Regions from separate parts of the Cumulibacter soli genome, predicted to be linked through region 1. Evidence: riboswitches for the same ligand, from Rfam matches in the RefSeq annotation. Region 1 holds a riboswitch; each other region holds the start of a gene.

The links. Region 1 has a riboswitch for cobalamin ahead of E1H16_RS12925 (ABC transporter substrate-binding protein). Riboswitches for the same ligand answer to the same signal wherever they lie in the genome.
Region 2: it holds a riboswitch for cobalamin, as region 1 does, so the genes downstream of both, E1H16_RS18075 (ABC transporter substrate-binding protein) here and E1H16_RS12925 (ABC transporter substrate-binding protein) in region 1, are expected to answer to the same signal.
Region 3: it holds a riboswitch for cobalamin, as region 1 does, so the genes downstream of both, cobN (cobaltochelatase subunit CobN) here and E1H16_RS12925 (ABC transporter substrate-binding protein) in region 1, are expected to answer to the same signal.

Annotation. Positions count from the first base shown of each region.
Region 1 covers NZ_SMSG01000005.1:323,402-327,518, forward strand. Annotated here, with positions in the region: gene E1H16_RS12915 (DUF169 domain-containing protein) at 1-673, shown strand, start outside; gene E1H16_RS12920 (nitroreductase family protein) at 794-1,441, opposite strand; cobalamin riboswitch at 1,558-1,708, shown strand; gene E1H16_RS12925 (ABC transporter substrate-binding protein) at 1,823-2,812, shown strand; gene E1H16_RS12930 (ABC transporter substrate-binding protein) at 2,851-3,903, shown strand; gene E1H16_RS12935 (FecCD family ABC transporter permease) at 3,938-4,117, shown strand, end outside.
Region 2 covers NZ_SMSG01000012.1:14,179-18,295, reverse strand. Annotated here, with positions in the region: gene E1H16_RS18080 (FecCD family ABC transporter permease) at 1-646, opposite strand, end outside; gene E1H16_RS18075 (ABC transporter substrate-binding protein) at 646-1,680, opposite strand; cobalamin riboswitch at 1,741-1,904, opposite strand; gene E1H16_RS18070 (HhH-GPD-type base excision DNA repair protein) at 1,921-2,490, opposite strand; gene E1H16_RS18065 (FBP domain-containing protein) at 2,775-3,278, shown strand; gene E1H16_RS18060 (tRNA (cytidine(34)-2'-O)-methyltransferase) at 3,393-3,872, opposite strand.
Region 3 covers NZ_SMSG01000004.1:409,518-413,634, forward strand. Annotated here, with positions in the region: gene E1H16_RS11225 (precorrin-8X methylmutase) at 1-306, opposite strand, end outside; gene E1H16_RS18605 (PASTA domain-containing protein) at 840-1,058, shown strand; gene E1H16_RS11235 (cobalamin biosynthesis protein CobG) at 1,081-2,397, opposite strand; cobalamin riboswitch at 2,384-2,528, shown strand; gene cobN (cobaltochelatase subunit CobN) at 2,587-4,117, shown strand, end outside.

The sequences.
Region 1 (4,117 bases):
GACGGTCGCCGAGATGGAGGCTGTGCCGAAGATCCGGCGTCCGAAGGCGATCCACACGACCGACCAAATCGTCGCGCAGGCAGCTCGGATCGGTTTCACCGTAGGAATCACCAACGACGACCTCGTCGGCCCACAGTGTGGTGCGGTGATCGGATTGCACCCGCGCGATGAGTCGTGGCTGTCCGGCGACCGCATGGCCGGTGTGTGGTTCGCCGATCAGGAGGAAGCGTCGCGACACCAGCATGCGATGGATACGGTGCCCGACAACCTGTACGAGGCGATGGCCGTGTCACCGCTAGCCTCCGGCCGACTCGACCCGCCGGACGTCGTCCTGATTTATGCCACCCCCGCACAGTCGATTCTGATGATCAACGGGCTGCAGTGGTCGGGCTACAAGAAGTTTGAGTGGTCCTGCGTCGGGGAGTCATCGTGCGCCGACTCGTGGGGGAGGGCGCTCGCGACTCGGGAACCGTCGATGTCGATCCCGTGCTACGCCGAGCGTCGGTACGGCGGCGTCCTCGAGGACGAACTCTTGTTGGCGCTGCCGCCGGAGTACCTACCGGGGATGCTCGATGGGCTGGATGCGTTGGGCCGTAACGGATTCCGCTACCCGATACCGCAGTACGGCATCCAGTCGGATGCGCGCGCCGGACTCGGTGTTTCCTACACCTGAGCCCCCACGCGAAACCGACGACGAGTGCGCCGTCGGCACGCCGACTTGCGGGGGAGCGAGTAACGATAATCGGCCCAGACCGTTGCTCGCTGCCCCGCAGAATGGCCAAGTGCGGCCGGATTACGCCGGGGTTGATTCGCCCCAGGTGTTCCAGAACGTGATGTCTTCGATCGGCCCGCGGGCGGCGGGTTTGAAGTCGGTGCCCTTGGTGTAGGCGATCGGCAGCATCGCCGCCTGCGTGAAGCCCTCGGGGATCTCCAACAGTTCGGCGGTTTCCTGCGCGTGGGCCAGGTGGAACGTCGTCCACACCGATCCGAGGCCGCGCGAACGCAGCGCTAGGCAGAAGCTCCAGATCGCCGGGTGAATCGAGCCGAAGAATCCTGCGGCGCTTTCCAGATTTGCCGGCTTTCCCGCGATGCAAGGGATGACCAGCGCCGGTACCTGCTCAATGACATCGACGAGGTATGCAGCCGAGCTACGTACGCGTCCGGTCTGCTCGTCGGCCTCCTCCTGGCCCTTCGTGGCCATATACTTACGCCCGACTTCCTTGTAGAACTCGGCGAGTTTGGCGCGCTTGGCCTCGTCCGTCACGATCATCCAGCGCCATCCCTGGGAATTGCTGCCCGTGGGGGCTTGTACGGCCAGGCGAAGGCATTCGAGGATGACTTCGGGCTCGACCGGGCGCTCAAGGTCAAGACGTTTGCGGACGGCGCGTGTGGTGCTCAACAGCCAGTCGGTGGCCTGCTTCTGTTCAGGTGAAATCGTCATGACTTGACCCTAGCCCGAACAGTTCAGTGCACCAACGGATGTAGTCACGCTGCTGTCAAAGCGATCTGCTGCCGACATCACCGTCGGCGCGCCTTCGGGCGTAGCGACCCGCTCAACACTAGGGGAAACTGCCGGGTGCTAATCTCGACGAGTCCATTGCGATGGGACCCGAGGAAGCCGGTGTGAATCCGGCGCGGTACCGCCACTGTAGACGGTGCACAGACACGTGCCCGTGAGCCAGATACTCGCCCCATTCGTACCTTTCAGTGTCGGGGCGGCGTACCCCGAGAAAGGCTGCGCGAAGTCGTGCACGCTTCTTTTACTTCATCCCACCTTCTCGGCAGGCGACGTCGCCCCTGGGTCTTGCTCGCGTGTTTGGCTGTGGCTGCATCGCTAGCGAGCTGCTCAGCCGAAACAAGCCCAGAGGCGCGAGCGTCTGGGGGCGCCTCGGTCGAGAACTGCGACATCGATGTCCCCGTTGGCGATCCGCCCGAGCGTGTGTTCGCATCTGAACAGCCGGCAATTGAAATCATGCACGCGCTGGGGCTCAGCGACCGACTCGTCGCTACCAGTACGTTGCACGCCGCGATCCTGCCGGAATACGCGCAAGTCCAAGCGGACCTGGAATACACCCAGGACCTCCCGAGTCGGGAGGGTCTGCTGGCGATGGATCCGGACTTCGTCCTTGTGGGTTTCAATCATCCCTTCGCCGAGGACGGCACGTTCGGCACCCGGGCGAGCCTGGCCGACTTGGGCATCCGCACTTGGATCCTGAGCCCGCTGTGTCCGACGGAGGATGGCTTGTCGGACGAGGCACTTGATCCGCAGAACGTCAGCGTCGAGACGATCTATGACGACCTGCGCGGATTGGGTGTGATCTTTGACGTCGAGGAGCAGGCGGAGGAGATCATCGCGGACCAGCAGGTTCGCATCGCGGCCGTGGAGGAAGCCGTCAGCGGCGCAGATCGCCCCAAAGTGGCATTCGTCCGAGCTCTCGAAGATGGAACCTTCCGCATTGTCAGCGGCACTGACTTCGGCACCCGGATTATCGAGCACGCCGGCGGCGAGAACGTTTTCGCCGATCTCGATGCCGATCGCAAAATCATCGTCGATGCCGAAGAACTGATCTCCCGCGACCCCGACGTGATTCTCACCGACAGCTGCTGCGACCCGAGTTACACCGTCGAGAACCGCGACGAGGACGCTCTGGCAATCCTGCAGCATCCCGCGCTCGCCGGCGTCACCGCGGTCGAGAACGATCAGGTTTACCCGTTCCTGTTAGCCGATCGCAGCGCCGGCATCCGCGCTGCCCAAGCAATCGAGATGGTCGCCGCGATTCTGCACCCACACCTGGTGCAGGAACCCGCATAAAGCGCCATCCACACTCACACCTAAAGAGGGATAGTCGCATGACTTTGCTTCATTACCGAAGGCTCGCCGTTGTTGCCGCGTGTTTAGGCCTGGTGGGCACGAGCGCGTGCGCTGCCAACGCGAACGACCGATCCTCTGCCGCGGATGCCGTCACCGTTGAGAACTGCGGAATCGACGTCACGGTAAGTGAACCGCCTGAACGCGTATACGCCGCCTATCAGCCGGCCATCGAGATCGCGCACGCGTTAGGTATCAGCGATCGCCTGATCGAGACCGCGTTCCTTGATGCACAGGTGCTGCCGGAATACACGCAGGCCCAGAGCGAGGTTCCGTATGTGGAGAAACTGCCCAGCCGCGAGGCCATGTTGGCCACCGCGCCTGACTTCATCCTGTCGGGGTATAACAACGTCTTCACCGAAGATGGTGCTGGTGATGAGGGTTTCGGGACTCGGGCAAGCCTGGCCGAACTAGGCATCCAAAGTTGGATCCTCAGTCCGCTGTGTCCTAGTGAAGACGGGCTCTCCGATGAGGCGATTGATCCCGCTTCCGTCGATGTGGAAACGATCTACGACGACCTGAATGACCTCGGCGTCCTATTCGATGTCGAGGAGCGCGCTGAGGAGGTCATCGCGGACCAGCAGCAACGCATCGCCGCCGTCGAGCAGGCGCTCGCTGGAGTAGATACGCCCAGCGTCGCGATCGTCCTGCTGGACGAAGGTGGGGGCATTCGCGTCGCCGGTGGTATCGACTTCGGTACCCAGATCATCGAGCATGCGGGCGGGGTGAACGCGTTCGCCGACCTCGTCGATAAGCGCCATGTGGACATCGATCTCGAAGAGCTGATTGACCGTGACCCCGACGTCATCGTCACCAGCACGTGTTGCGACGCCTCCTATACCCGCGAGGACGGCGTGGAAGAAGTGCAGACGCTTATGCAGAACCCCGCGTTGGCAGGTATGTCGGCGGTGCAGAGCGAGCAGGTGTATCCGTTCCTGTTTGCTGACCGCGCGGCGGGGGTCCGCGTCGCCTACGCGATCGAACTGATGGCTTCGCTCCTGCACCCCGACTTGGTCCCGCCCAGCGAGGATTAGGCCGAGCAAGATGCAGCGGAGTGACAATACGGTGATGCCGGCCGCGCCGGCTTCCGAGCGGCCGGTCGAGGCCGCGCGCCCGGCTGCCCGCGTTGCTGTTCCTCGCGCCGGTTTATTGAGCGGCCACTGGCGTTCGCTCGGCATCCTGCTTGCCGTTGCGGTGCTGGTGGTCGTAGCGCTGGCTTCTGTCCTGCTAGGCACGCTCTCCGTCAAC
Region 2 (4,117 bases), on a different contig from region 1:
ACACACAGATCCCTGCGAGTACGACGGCCCCGCATATCGCGACGTCTCGCCAGGACGCAGTCCCGAGCGAACCGAGCAACCAGAACAGCACCCCGCGGGTCTGTTCGGCGTCCGCGGCGGTAAACATGATGAAGGACGTCAACGCAGAAAACAGTTGGGTCGCAGCAACTCCCGCGAGAATCATTCGGTCGGTCGTGCCACCGGCGAGTAGGCCGAGCGCAAGAACTAGGGCGAACGCGACCAACGCCCCGACGAAAGCGCCGGAAGCCAACGATGCCGCGCCCGCCCCGACGCCGAGAACGACCACGCTCACCGCACCCATCGAGGCTCCCGAGGAAATCCCGAGTACGAACGGGTCGGCCAGCGGGTTGCGCAGCAGCGACTGCAGGATGACACCACACAGCGCGAGCCCGGCACCGCACGCAGCGGCCAGTGCGGCCCGCGGTAGCCGCAGATCCCAGATGATGCCCTGTCGGATCCTGCTCAACCCCGAATCAGGCCCGCCCAGCTTCTCCACCACGACGGCGAACGCGTCGGACGGACCCAATGAGGACGGCCCGATCGCTGTCGCCACGGCAATCGAGACAAGGAGCCCCGCTAGACCGACGGGCCAACCCAGGTGCCTCCACCGGCTGCCACCGATCACTACTTCGCAAGGCCAAGTTCGACGAGACCGGCCGACATCTGCTCCACCAGGTCGACCGTGCGGATGGATGGGTTCAGTTCCGCTCCCGCGACCGTCACGTACTGCTTTTCTTTCACCGCGGTCATTTCCTTCGTGACCGGATTGGATTCGAGATACTCGATCTTGGCCGCGGCCGTCTCGGCTGTCTGGCTCTTACGAGTGAGATCCCCGATGACCAGGACGTCAGGATCGGCGTCCGCGATGGCCTCCCAACCGATCTGCGGCCACTCGGCATTCTGGCCCTCGAACACGTTCGTCAGGCCGAGGGCATGCGTGGCGATTCCCGGCCCACCGCAACAACCACCGACGTACGGTGACTCGGAGTTCGCGAACCAGTACAGCACCGTCACACCGTCGACGTCGGGTGCGGCCGAGACGGCGGCGTCCATCCTGTCCGCGAGGTCGTCGATCAGGTCTTGACCGGCCTGTTGCTCATCGACCAGCGTCGCGAGGTCGGTGATCTCGGTATAGATCGATTCCATCGTGATCGGTTCGTCGCGGGCACCGTCCCCACCGCCGAAGTCGGACTTTTCGCACTCGACGGCGGACAGATATGCCGGGACGCCGAGGTCGGCGAACTGTTCGGCTGTGGCGACGCCGCCCTCGCTCAACGTGTTGTAAAGCGACGCGGTGATCAGGTCGGGTTCGGTCGCGAGCACCGCTTCGTACGACGGCGCCTGGTCGGCTAACCGCTCGACCTTCGCATTCTCGTCGGCCAGCGAGTCCAGGATGGGGTCGGTCCAACTCGCGGTTCCCACCATTCGATCGGCCACCCCGAGCGACAACAGAATTTCCGTCGACGCCTGGTTCAGCGACACGATCCGCTCGGGGCGATTCTCCACGGTGATCGTGCGGTCGCATCGATCGATACTCACCGGGTATCCGGCGTCGGCGGCCTCGGACGGGCCATCCTCGCCCGTAGATCCACATGCGACGAGCGTGGCCACGGACAGCGTGGCAGCCAGGAATGACAACAGGGAGTGACGGGCGCGCATAGCGAACCTTTTCGTGCTCAGGGGTCCGGTAGCGCGGGACCCGCATGGAGCCCATTGGCGGGTGCCGACGGGGAGCCAGCAGGTTTTCGGGCTCGGAATCCTTCGAACCAGGCACCTTCCCAGACTGTCGTCCAGTGGCCTTACACCTGGCCCGTCACCCATACCGCTGCGCGTCAGCTCCGGTCTCTCACCGGATTCCCTCGACTGGCAGACGACACCCTAGCAGAGCGTCCGCCGCGGCTACTTCGCTGCTTTAGCGGCAGCCTTCGCGGCCTTCTTGAAGTCGCGGACCTGCTGCAATGACTCGGGACCGGTCACGTCAGCTACTGACCGGCGCGAGTTGGACTCGGCGTACGGACCAATCGCCTTGCGCCAGCCGTATGGGCGGTGATCGAGTTGCTTGCCCAACAGCGCGGCGAAGATCCGCGCCTTCTGTTCGCCGTACCCCGGCAGTGCCTGCAACCGCTTGAGCAGGTCTGCGGCACTGGACGACGCCTCCCAGACTGACGCGGCGTCGCCGTCGTACTCGTCGCAGATCACCTGAGCGAGCTGTTGGACGCGGCGCGCCATCGATCGGCCGTAACGATGAATAGCAGGCGGTGTCGCGCACAACTCTTCGAACTCGGCCGGGTCATAGGCGGCAATCGTGTGCGGATCGAAGCTGCCGATTCGAGTCGCTATTTTGCGCGGCCCACGGAAAGCGTGCTCCATGGGATATTGCTGATCCAGAAGCATTCCGGTCAGCAAGGCGAAGGGATTCTCGGACAGCAGTCGGTCGGCCTCGGAGTCCTGCGCGATACACAGCGTCATCTCCCTACCCTAAGCCCCCGCGATCGAGACGGGCTCGCCCCGAAGGGCGGGCGCGACGCCACCGCTCGAAATTCGATCCGCATCCAGTGGCCCGAAAGCGTACGGTGGGATCCGTGAGTTTCCGCGAGTTGTACTCCCAACGCCAGGAGGTCGTCGGCGAAGCCCTCGCCGACGGTGAGTAGCTAGGCCGCCCCGGCCGTGCCCGCAGTCCGCTGCCCAGCACGGCTATTTTGGCGACCCCTCACACCCGGCGCGCCGCGGGCGCACCATCGGAAGGCTTACTCATGCAACCACTCACCGAAAAACTCATCCGCTCCTCCTTCGTGAACGCCTCACGCCGCGAGGTGAAAGAGATGTCATTGCCGGAGGGCTTCGACGATCTCACCGAGTACGACTGGGACGACCTCGATTACCTCGGTTGGCGCGACTCGACCTTCGCCCGACGCGCGTACGTCGTACTTCCGCGACTGGACGCCGACCCCGTCGGCATCGCGCTCAAACCCGCCGCATCGCCACCACGAACGCGCGCCATGTGCAACTGGTGCCGAGACGTGCGACTGCTCAACGAGGTCGTTTTCTTCAGCGCCAAGCGCGTCGGCCCCGCCGGACGTCGCGGTGACACCGTCGGCACGCTCATCTGCCGGGATTTCGAGTGCTCACGCAATGCGCGCAACGATCCGCCAGCGCCGTACGAGGGTTACGACAAGGCCGCCGCACGCGTGCGGCGGATCGAGGATCTGCAACTGAAGGTCGCCGGTTTCGCGGAGATGCTGATAGCCGGCCGGTAACGAACTCGGCACTGCGGTTCATCGCAGGCCCCGAGCGGGCAGGCACGTGGACTACCCACCTGCCTCGTCTCTGGGAGCCTGCGGTGAATCCCACGTGCGCGGATTCGGTCGGGATCACAGCGATTCCGGGTAACCGAGTTGCCGCCACGCCTCGTACACCACGATCGCCGCGCTGTTGCTGAGGTTGAGCGACCGTCGCCCCGCGAGCATCGGAATCCGGAGCCGATCGTTCAGCCGCGGGTGCGCAAGGATTTCCGCTGGCAGACCGTCAGACTCGCACCCAAACAGCAATACATCGTCCGGTCGATACTCGATGCTCGAATGAACGGTGGTCGCCGAACTGGTGAAGGCGAATACCCGCGGCGGCTGCGGTTGGCCTGCGTCCAGCGCAGCAAAGCAGGCATCGAGGGACGGATGAATGAATACCCGCGCGAGATCGTGATAGTCGAGGCCCGCTCGTCGCAACTGCTTGTCCTCCAGCGAAAACCCCAGCGGCTCAACGAGGTGCAGTTCCGCCGGCGTGCAGGCCGCCAGTCGGATCGCGTTGCCGGTGTTCGGCGGGATTTCAGGCGTGTGAAAAACGATGCGCAGCACCGTGCCATCAGACCACTGCTCCCCGCCACCGGTCGAGCGGTGTGAGCATTATTGCTCACCGGAATCATGGTGAGCGCCCGGCGAATCACCGGAACACATGACTGCGCCACTCCGATGACACCGTGCGTCCCCGATGACACCGCGCCTCCCGGTGCCACTGCGCCTTCGCCGGCGCACCCCGCCGATCCGGTAGCCCGCGCCACGTTAGAGTTACTCTCCGGTGTGTCGGGAAGCCTGGTCGACGT
Region 3 (4,117 bases), on a different contig from region 1:
GTCGTTGTCGGCGGGCAACCGACGCCTGGTGACCCCCGAGGCCAGCATGTTGGAGTCAGAGAGGATCGGGGCACCGGAGCGCAGCGCGGCGCGGGCGGCAGACACGACGTCGGGGTGTGCGGCGATCTCGCCGACGATGTCGACATCGCCCGCGGCATGGATGATCCGGGTAGCGACGACGTCCATGTCTGCCGGTAGTGCGCTGAGGTCGGATTCGGCGCGGATCGTCGCGAACGAGCGCCGGTAGATCTCCGCGCCGTCGGTGAGGTACTCGTAGCGGCGGGCCGGCCGACGGGGTTCGTTCATGCCGAGCAGGCTACTTTAGCGGCCGCTGTGACGGCGATCCCGTGGTGGCCGACGGTGGCTGACGGTCGCCGCAGGTTAGCGCGGGCTCGTGTCTCGCCAGCGCTCCTGCAAAACACGCAACAGAATTGGCATGGCATCGCGCTCTACGCGATGCACCCCCGAATTTTCTGCGTTTTTTGCAGAGGAGGCATAGTAAGAACAACTCGCTAAGGGAGCATCGTGAGCAGGAACCGCACTAACACGGACTAGACATTCAGGCACGACCTGAAAATATAAACCAGTAAGTTCGATCGAACACTGGGAGTCGTATGAGTCCGCGCCTCACCCCCTTAGTCGCGATGGTTGGGTTAAGCCTCGGCGCGCTGCTATCCGGGTGCAATTCTGATATCGAGCCGGCAGCAACGGAGACGCGAACAGTCACCGTGACCGCGGAGACTGTATCGCCTGAGCCCACCACAGAAGCAGCCGCAACTTCCGTTGCGCCGCCCGCGACCGCTACTGGGTCCACATCGTCGACCTGGACTTTGCCCGACATGACCGGGACGGTCCTGCAGGATGCACAAGACGCGATGCAGGCCCTGACCGGAGACCCGTTTTTCGTCACGCTATCTGAGGACGCCAGTGGCCAAGGGCGCATGCAATTAATGGACTCGAACTGGATCGTATGTTCCCAGACGCCAGCAGCTGGCGAAGAATTCTCCGAGGACACCATTATCACGTTCTTTGCAGTCAAGATCGGCGAGACGTGCTGACGGCCGATGCTGCAAAGGCCGATTAGTCACTCGTAACGCTGGATACGGCGATTGCGGCGCGGACGTCCACTACCGATTCAGCGCTCACGACGGTGACGTGCTCGCCGCGCGGTTCGCCGCAGCGTCGTTCGCAACCGACCAGGTGCAGCCGCGGCAACTTCGAGCCGATCGTCTCGGCGCACTCGCGCGCGAGGCTCAACGTTTCGCTCTGCGCCCGTCCGCAGTACGGCGCACCGGTGCATGCACTGATCCGTCCCCAGGCGCTCGTATCGTCAACGATCAATCCGGCGGCGGCTAACTGGGCGTCGTACGCTGCGCCGCCGGGAACCAGTACTGACCGCCACGGCGTGATCACTACGTGTTCGGTAACCGACTCCATCGCATTCAGGTGCGCAGCTTCCAGCAGCCCCAGTGGGATGCCAGCCACAAGGTCAGCGCCATACACGCCGGGGCTGAGCGTGGCGCCAGCCGGATCGCCGGGCACCTCAGCCTGCGCGAAACTCCCGCACAGCGGCGACGACTCCGGCAGATCCCGGATGTTCCACACTCGCTCGTCGGCGCGTTCGGCCAGGAACTGCGCGGCGACGTCCAGCATTGCGCCGAGCGCCTCGTCCGATGAGACGACGCGGCCGAGCCGCAGCGGACTATGCGTTGCACGGCGGGGATCTTCCTCGACAGCGGGGTTATTTCCCCGCTGCCTATCCGAAACCCCGCGCCCGACACCAGGCCCCGCCACCGAGTCGGCTCGGCCAAGCAGCAGCACCCCTGACCCGTCACCGGCATCGACGTACGCGACGTCGAACCGCTCATCCAGACCAAGTCCGCTGGTGTCGGTGAGAAGCATCAAAAACCGCCCCGGCAACCCAGCCAACTCGGGCCTCGAGATCAGCATGCGATCCAATTCGCGAGCCCGCTCGCGCAGTACGGCGCTACTCGGCGCAGCGAGGATATTCCGCGCGCGCTCATGGGTCAGCGACGGCAGCAGCCCAGCATCAGCGAGGCGTTCAGCGACATCGTCCGGCAGCGGATCGGGCAGTCCCCGCACCTGCAGGTTGCCGCGCGTAGTCAATTGAATACGTGGCGTCCCGTAGTCGGCACCGATCTGCAGCAGGGTCCGGAGCGTCCCGAGCGCGACCTCCCCTCCGGGGACGCGCGCTCGGACAATCAATCCGTCCTCAGCGGCGAATGGTCGCAGGGCCCCTGGGCAACGGTCCGCCCCCAACCGCGCCGAAAACCCCGCCGAGACCGCACACTCCGCCTCGGGCGCCGCAGGAGCTTCCGACGCGTTGGCGTCGTGTCCAGCGCGAACGCCGGAGGCGGGTGGAGTCTGTGGGGTCATCGGTGCCGATGCTACGCGGCGCAAGTACTCTCTATGTCGGTTGATCCGGCGGAACTCGGTGTGATTCCGAGACGGTCCCGCCACTGTGAGCCTCAGGCAAGTCAGGAACGCCGCATCGACCGCCGCGCCGAATCGTCGACGCGGCACTCGCTACGAACCGGGGCGTGGACACCCCGCGAGGAGATCTGAATGAGCCGCATCGCCCTGCTATCGACGTCCGACACCGACCTGTTGTGTGCCCGCGCGAGCGGCGCCGACTATCTCTGGGCGAACCCGACCCGGCCCACCGTCGATCTGGCCGACCGCCTACGCGACTGCGACATCGTCGTCGCGCGCATTCTCGGCGGTCCACAGGATGTCCGAGACCTCATACCGGGCATCGATTCGCTCGGCAAGCCGTTGGTCGTACTCGGCGGCGAGCAGGCGCCGAACGCACAGTTGATGGAACTGTCGACGGCGCCACAGGGTGTAGTCAGTGAGGCGCACCGCTATCTCGCCTTCAGCGGTCCAGCGAACCTGGCGAACCTGCACAGATTCCTCTCCGACACACTGCTGCTCACCGGCGACGGGTTTGAGCCAGCAGAGCCGCTCCCGACGTGGGGCGTCCTGGACCGACCAGAGGCCGCTGATAAACCACGCGTCGGCGTGCTGTTCTACCGAGCGCAGTACGCCGCCGACAACACCGCATACGTGCACGGCCTGTGCGATGCGATCGATGCGGCGGGCGGTATCGGCGTACCGATCCATGCGACCTCGCTGCGCGACGCTCCGCAGGATCTACTCGATTACCTGGGCACGCTGGACGCTCTCGTCACGACCGTGCTGGCCGCCGGCGGCACGAAACCCGCCACGGCGGGCGCCGGGGAGGACGACGAGGCGTGGAACGTCGAGGCACTCGCGAAACTCGACATCCCGATCTTGCAAGGGCTCTGCCTCACCTGGGACCGCGCCAGCTGGACCGATTCGGACGACGGAATGTCGCCGCTGGACGTGGCAACCCAGGTCGCAGTACCAGAGTTCGACGGTCGACTGATCACCGTTGCGTTCTCCTTCAAGGAGACGGACGCCGATGGGCTTCCGCACTATGTCCCGGATCCAGAGCGGTGCGCGCGGGTCGCAGGCATCGCCGTGAACCACGCACGGCTGCGCCACATTCCGCCGGCCGAACGCAAGATCGCGGTCATTCTTTCGGCATACCCGACTAAGCATTCGCGGATCGGCAATGCGGTCGGCCTGGACACGCCGGTGTCTACGATCCGGCTTTTGCGCGCGCTACGAGCGGCCGGTTACGACCTTGGCGAGACCTGCGCGTTTCCCGGTGTCGATCCACTTCCCGCTGTTGACGGCGAAGCGCCCGATACCACCGCGGGTAACGCGCTGATCCACTCCCTCATCGCGGCGGGTGGTCAAGATCCTGAGTGGTTGAGTCAGGAGCAAATCTCCGAGCACCAGATCCGTATTCCGGCAGCGACCTACCAGGGCTGGTTCGACGCCCTACCCGAAAATCTGCGTGGCGAAATGACCGCGGCGTGGGGCGAGGCTCCCGGCGAGCTGTTCGTCGACCGTTCCGCCAGCGCGGACGGCGAGATCGTGTCCGCCGCGATCGTGTCCGGCAACATTGTGTTGCTGGTGCAGCCGCCGCGCGGATTTGGCGAGAACCCGATCGCGATTTACCACGATCCGGACCTCGCTCCCACCCATCATTACGTCGCGACGTACC